DNA from 2 places in the Stenotrophomonas sp. 10N36 genome. Region 2 is predicted to be linked to the other one. Evidence: riboswitches for the same ligand, from Rfam matches in the RefSeq annotation. Region 2 holds a riboswitch; the other holds the start of a gene.
What was found. Region 2 has a riboswitch for glycine ahead of AC1DCJ_RS05805 (trimeric intracellular cation channel family protein). Riboswitches for the same ligand answer to the same signal wherever they lie in the genome.
Positions count from the first base shown of each region.

Region 1: linked by a shared signal. The riboswitch ahead of gcvP (aminomethyl-transferring glycine dehydrogenase) and the one ahead of AC1DCJ_RS05805 (trimeric intracellular cation channel family protein) in region 2 are both predicted to bind glycine.

Region 1 covers NZ_JBFTIS010000013.1:79,558-82,951, reverse strand. The annotation lists gene AC1DCJ_RS13705 (multidrug effflux MFS transporter) at 153-1,376, opposite strand; glycine riboswitch at 1,670-1,771, shown strand; gene gcvP (aminomethyl-transferring glycine dehydrogenase) at 1,860-3,394, shown strand, end outside.
Region 2 covers NZ_JBFTIS010000003.1:199,436-202,829, forward strand. The annotation lists gene AC1DCJ_RS05800 (MdtA/MuxA family multidrug efflux RND transporter periplasmic adaptor subunit) at 1-378, opposite strand, end outside; gene AC1DCJ_RS05805 (trimeric intracellular cation channel family protein) at 819-1,436, opposite strand; glycine riboswitch at 1,527-1,618, opposite strand; glycine riboswitch at 1,627-1,721, opposite strand; gene AC1DCJ_RS05810 (GIY-YIG nuclease family protein) at 1,766-2,029, shown strand; gene AC1DCJ_RS05815 (hypothetical protein) at 2,115-2,594, shown strand; gene AC1DCJ_RS05820 (nuclear transport factor 2 family protein) at 2,626-3,072, shown strand; gene AC1DCJ_RS05825 (DUF2750 domain-containing protein) at 3,069-3,394, shown strand, end outside.

The DNA of each region.
Region 1 (3,394 bases), on a different contig from region 2:
AGTGCGGCGGACACGGACGGCCCGCAGGGGAATGTGTTGGCTGTCGTGGTGCACGAACTGGCTGGCGAGCACACAGAATACGCCGCCACCGCAGGTTGGCAATGGCGGCGGCGCCACGGTTGCGCACGACGCAACCGTGGCGTGCGCGCGGCTTATTCGATGGGCGTCAACAGCGCGCGGCGCTGCTCGCAGTGGCGTTCCCAATACCAGAAACTGGCCCCCACGGCGAAGAAGCCCGCATAACCCAGCGCAAGATGCAGCGGCTTGGCACTGAGCAGCGGCGAGACCACGCCGGCCACCACGGTGTTGATCATCAGCTGGATGAACATCTGCATCGACGAGGCCAGCCCGCGCTGGTGCGGGTACATGTCCAGCACCGCCAACGCCAGGATCGGGAAGATCAGCGCCATGCCCACGCCCCCCAGGAAGATCGGCAGCACCGCCCACGGCAGCATGATCTGCGGCACCGCCAGCACGTAGCCCAGGTTGAGCGCCGCCGACACCGCGCACAGGCCGAAGCCGATGCCGATCTGGCGCTGCGCGGTCAGTCGCCCGGCCATGCGCCCGGACAGGAACGAGCCCATCGTCATGCCGCCGATGGTGGGGATGAACAGCCACGCAAAGCCGCCCTCGCCCAGCTTGAGGTGCTGCATGACAAATACCGGGGCCGAGGCGATGTACAGGAAGATGCCGGAGAAGTTGAACGCGCCGGCCGCCGCCAGCCGCAACAGGCGCGGGTTGGAGCCCATGCGCAGGTAGCTGCGCAGCAGTTCGCGCATCGACAACGGCGTGCGTGCCTCCACCGGGTGGGTTTCAGGCAGCCACTTGCCGGTGGCCAGCAACAGCACCACCCCGAACAGCACCAGGAACCAGAAGATCAGCGGCCAGTCGCCCCCGCCCAGCAGGATCCAGCCGCCGATGATCGGCGCGATCGCCGGGGCCACGCCGAAGATCATCGACACCTGGCTCATCAGGCGCTGCGCGTCTGCCCCGTGGTACAGGTCGCGGATCACGGCGCGGCCGACGATCACCCCGACCCCGGCGGTGACGCCCTGCAGCGCGCGGAACACCAGCAGCGTGGTCATGTCACGTGACAGCGCGCAGCCGATCGAGGCGCCGATGAACAGCACCAGCCCGCCGATGATCACCCGCTTGCGCCCGAACGCATCCGACAGCGGGCCGTGCGCCAGGCTCATCAGGCCGTAGAACAGCAGGTACACGCTGATGGTCTGCTGCACCGCGACCTGGTCCACCTGCATGCGCTCCCCCAGCAGCAGGAAGGCCGGGAAAATGGTGTCGATCGAGAACGGACCGAACATCGCCAGGCCTGCGAGCAGCAGGGCCAGGCGGCGGGTCGAGGGCGAGGCGGGCGTCATGCGGTCTTCCGTCTGGGCCATGCGCGAATGCACGGCGGGCGCCAGCCCGGAACGGGCGGCGCCAGATGAATACGAGGATCCGGCCATGATAGGCCTTTGCCGGCCCCCGCACCATGCCAACGGTCCCATTCCGGGGCGTCTGGCGTCCCCCATTCATCCCGGGTAGGGCCGCAGCCGGCAAGGCCGCTGGGCTATAATCGCCGGGCTACATGGTGGGAGAAGCGGCGCTTTGTTTTGAAGCACCCGCTGCCGAAGGCGCAACGCCCGTAATCGCTCAGGCCCGATACCACCCGCATCAAAACTCTGGAGAGACCGGCCACTGCCGGCGCCGAAGGGGCACGAAGCACGCAGATGCGCGCTTTTAAACTCTCAGGCAAAAGGACAGAGGGGCACCCAGGAAGACCGCAAGGTCCGGTGGTTCGCGCGCGTCTGCGATGCACCCCGACCCGGCAGCCTTCCGAACGTGCGTGCCCACTCTTCGAGATGCCAGCCATGTCCCAGAACACCCCTTCCCTGCGCGAGCTTGAACACAGCCACGCGTTCGTCGAACGCCACATTGGCCCCAACGACGCCGAAATCGCGCAGATGCTCGACGTGGTCGGCCACGCCTCACTGGACGCGCTCACCGATGCGATCGTGCCCGCCGGGATCAAGTCGCCGGCGGCGCTGGACCTGCCCGAGTCGCTGACCGAAGTGCAGGCGCTGGCCAAGATCCGCGCCATCGCCGACAAGAACCAGGTGTTCCGCACCTTCATCGGCCAGGGCTACTACGGCACGCTCACCCCGAACGTGATCCTGCGCAACGTGCTGGAAAACCCGGCGTGGTACACCGCCTACACCCCGTACCAGGCCGAGATCTCGCAGGGCCGCATGGAAGCGCTGATCAACTTCCAGACCCTGTGCGCCGACCTGACCGGCATGGAAATCGCCAACGCCTCGCTGCTGGACGAAGCCACCGCCGCGGCCGAAGCGATGACCCTGGCCAAGCGTTCGGCCAAGAGCAAGTCCGACACCTTCTTCGTGCACGACGCGGTGCACCCGCAGACGCTGGAACTGCTGCGCACGCGCGCCGAGCCGATGGGCATCGTGCTGCGCGTGGGCACCCCGGCAGAAGCCATGGAAGCCGAAGCCTACGGCGTGCTGCTGCAGTACCCGGACACCTTCGGCCATGTGGGTGACTACAAGGCGCTGGCCGATGCCGTGCACGCGCGCGGCGGCCTGGTCGCCGTGGCCACCGACCTGCTGGCGCTGACCCTGATCGCCGCGCCCGGCGAATGGGGCGCGGACATCGTGGTCGGCAACTCGCAGCGGTTCGGCGTGCCGTTCGGTTTCGGCGGCCCGCATGCCGCGTTCATGGCCTGCCGCGACGCCTACAAGCGCTCGATGCCGGGCCGCCTGATCGGCGTGTCGGTCGACGCCCAGGGCAACGCGGCCTACCGCCTCACCCTGCAGACCCGCGAGCAGCACATCCGCCGCGAGAAGGCCACCTCCAACATCTGCACCGCCCAGGTGCTGCTGGCGGTGATGGCCTCGATGTACGCGGTGTACCACGGCCCGGACGGCCTGACCCGGATCGCCCGCCGCACCCACCGCCTGGCCGCGATCCTGGCCAATGCGCTGCGCGCTGCCGGCGTCAACGTGGGCGAGCACTTCTTCGACACCCTGCACGTCAAGGACATCGACGCCAAGGCGATCCACGCCAAGGCCGCGGCGGCGCGCATCAACCTGCGCGCGATCGACAGCGAAGCGGTCGGCATCAGCCTGGATGAAACCACCACCCGCGACGACATCGTGGCCCTGGGCCAGCTGTTCGGCGCCCAGGTGGATGTGGATGCCCTGGACGCCAGCACCGCCGACGCGCTGCCGGCCGGCCTGGTGCGCACCAGCGCGTTCCTGACCCACCCGGTGTTCAACACCCACCACAGCGAGCACGAACTGCTGCGTTACCTGCGTTCGCTGGCGGACAAGGATCTGGCGATGGATCGCACCATGATCCCGCTGGGCAGCTGCACCATGAA
Region 2 (3,394 bases):
GGCCAGGTTCTGTTGCTGGGTGCCCAGCGCACGCGCCAACGCCACCTGGTAGGGGCGCGGATCGATCTCGGCGATCAGGTCGCCGGCCTTGACGTGTTCACCCTCGCGGAACGACAGCCGCAGCAGTTCGCCCTCCACGCGGCTGCGCAGGCTCACGGTATGCAACGGCGTCACCGTGCCCAGCGCCTTCAGCCGTACCACCAGGTCTTCGCGCACCACGGTGGCCACGCGCACCGGCGTTGCGGTGCTCGCGGGTGCGGCTTCGGCGGCCGGCGCGGGCGACAACACGCGCCAGGCGATCACGGCGGCGGCCAGCACGGCCACGACCAACAGCGGTTTGAACAGACGACGGGAACGCGAGGGGAGCGGGGCAGACATGGGGCATCCTGCGCGTGCGCCACACGGCGAACGCGTCCATGGTTTACCGGCCCGTGGGGGCAGGCGAGGCGAAGTGGGGTTGTCTGGCGGGGCCGCTGGTCGAATGCCGCAGCGTGGCTGGATACCGACCCGGGAGGGGCGGGGGCGTCATGGTACCGCGTGTGGGTGCCTGCACTCACATGCCCTTGGTCATGGGGCGGGGCAGGGCCCGGGTGGATGGGCGCATTGCGTCATCCGACCAACGCGGTCACGGGGGGCGCATGCATGCCGCTACCCGACCAACGTGGTCACGGGAAGGCGCATGCATGCCGCCGGTAGGTACCGACCGTTGGTCGGTACGCGCCGTCACCCGACCAACGGTCGGGTGCTACCGGTGCATTGAACGTGTGTCATGCCACCCGACCAACGGTCGGGTGCTACCGGTGCATTGAACGTTCCGTTCAATGCACCTCGTCGCGGTAGACGAACTTGGGCATTTCCCATTTGAAGTGGATCGCCAGCAAACGCAGCAGGAAGCCGCCGCCCAGGCACCACAGCGTGGCCGCGTTGATCGACACGCCCAGCTCCAGCAGGCCCAGGTAGGCCGCGCCGGTGAACAGGGTGATCACCGCATACAGTTCCTTCTGGAAGATCAGCGGCACCTCGTTGCACAGCACGTCGCGCAGCACGCCGCCGAAGGCACCGGTCAACATGCCCGAGATCAGCACGATCGGCGCGGCGTGGCCGGCATCGCGCGCCACCGCGCAGCCGATCAGGGTGAAGCAGATCAGCCCCAGTCCATCCAGCACCAGGAAGGTGCGGCGGAAGTGGTGCATCCAGCGCGCCACCCAGGTGGCGATCAACGCCGCGCAGATGGTGAAGCCCAGGTACTCGGGGTGCTTCACCCAGCCCAGCGGGTAGTGGCCCAGCACGATGTCGCGCAGCGAACCACCGCCGAGCGCGGTGACGCAGGCGATAATGACCACGCCGAACAGGTCCATGCGCCGCCGTCCGGCGGACAGCGCGCCGGTCATGGCTTCGGCGGAAATGGCGATGAGGTAGATCAGGGAGAGCAGCATGGGGGAGGCTCCGGGCACGTCAGGCGGGGACGGAAGCACGCACATCGCACGCCAGCGCGGGGCACTGTCGTGAGGGTGGGATTCCGTTGCCGCTCCCGCTGTCCTTTTGCCTGAGAGTTCGGTGGCCAAGGCCACGTGCCCCTTCGGCGGGTCATTGAAGACCTCTCTCCAGATCGGCGTGCTGGATGCATGGTTGGTGGCGTTCCGAGCCACCGGCCTGAGCGATTATGGGAGCCTGCGCCTTCGGCGGGTGCCAGCGTGGCACCTCTCTCCTGCATCCGGGGCGGATTCTAGCAGCCGCCGGGCGCTCTCCGGTGGATAATCCCGGTATGCCCGCTGAACCCGCCCCTTGGTACGTGTACCTGCTGGAATGCCGCAACGGCAGTTATTACGCCGGCATCAGCAACGACGTGGACGCCCGCTTCCAGGCCCATCTGGCCGGCAAGGGCGCCAAGTACACCCGCGCCCATCCGCCGGTGAAGCTGCTGGCCATGCGCGCCTACCCAGACCGGGCGACCGCCTCCAAGGCCGAATGGCAGCTCAAGCGCCAGCCGCGGGCGCGCAAGCTGGCGTGGCTGCAGGCCACCCCGTAGCGCCGGGCTCTACACGGCTGCGCGTGACGCTGGCTCGCCGTCACGGCGTAGGCCACAATCAGCCGACCATCGGGAGGGAACCAGGATGTTCGATCTCCAACGAAAGCCGCTGACAGGGACGCGCACGACGTGGCTCCTGTCGCTCCCCACGCTGCTGCTGGTCGGCGTGGTGATCGCCGCGCCCGCATCGGCGGCCAGGCCCGTGAACGCACTGCGTCATGGCGGCATTGCCCCGGCCGACGCCTTCCGCGCCGCCTACGCCCCCGATGCCATCGCGGCCGCGCGCACGCCGCTCGACCCGGCCAAGGTGCCCGCCCACCTTCGTGGCCTGGTGCCGCTGGCCGAATACTGGGGCATCGGCGACGACGTCCTCCGCGAGATGATGCAGGAGGGGGAGAGCCCGGCGAAGAAGAAGGCGATGGCCGATGCGGTCAGCCCGCACAATGCGGCGATCACGGCCTGGCTGGACGGTCTTCGCACGGGTGAGCCGATGAGCGACGAGGCGGCTGCCTTCATGTACATGCAGCTGGGCCTGACCGAATTGGAGCTGTTCGGCGAGGAATGAGCTGCGCCACCTACCCGAGGGAAACCCTGCGATGACCCCGCTTGCCCTGTTGCTCGCCCTTGCCGGCGCTACTACACCTGCCGCCCCCGCCATCGATCCCGCCACGCGTGCCGCGATCGAAGCCACCTGCCTGGACTACGTGGACGGCCAGCTCGAAGGCGACCCGGCCCGCGTGGCGCGTTCGCTGCACCCGGACCTGGCCAAGCGCGCGATCCTGGGTGACACGCCGGATGAGCGCCTCGGCCTGCGCCGGATGTCGAAGGAAGAACTGGTGGAGCTCACCCGGCAGGGCGCGTTGAAAACCCCGAAGGACCAGTGGAACCGCAGCTGCACGCTGCTCGACGTTACCGGCAACGCCGCCTCGGTGCGGTTGGAAACACCGTGGTTCGTGGACTATTTCCACATGGGCCGGTTCGGCGAGCGCTGGGTCATCGTCAATGCGCTGTGGTACAGCAAGCCGAAAGCGGCGGCGAAGTGACGACCACGCACAGCGACAGTGAGGCGGGATATCGATTCGGGCCGCACGAGGTCGACGCCGTGCTGCGTGCACGGCCAGAGAAGCGCTACGCCTATTTCGTCAATCGCGTGGCCGACTGGGAAGAAGTGTGGGGATTGCGCAACACCGATGGCTGGGTGATGTCGGCTACCGATGCGGATCAACAGGTGGCGCCGTTCTGGCCGTTTCGCGCGTTCGCCGAACGTGCGGCGGTGGGCAGCTGGTCGAACACGTGGCCGGAGAGGATCGCGCTGCACGCCTTCCTGGAGCGCTGGCTGCCCGGCCTTGCCGGTGACGGTCGGCG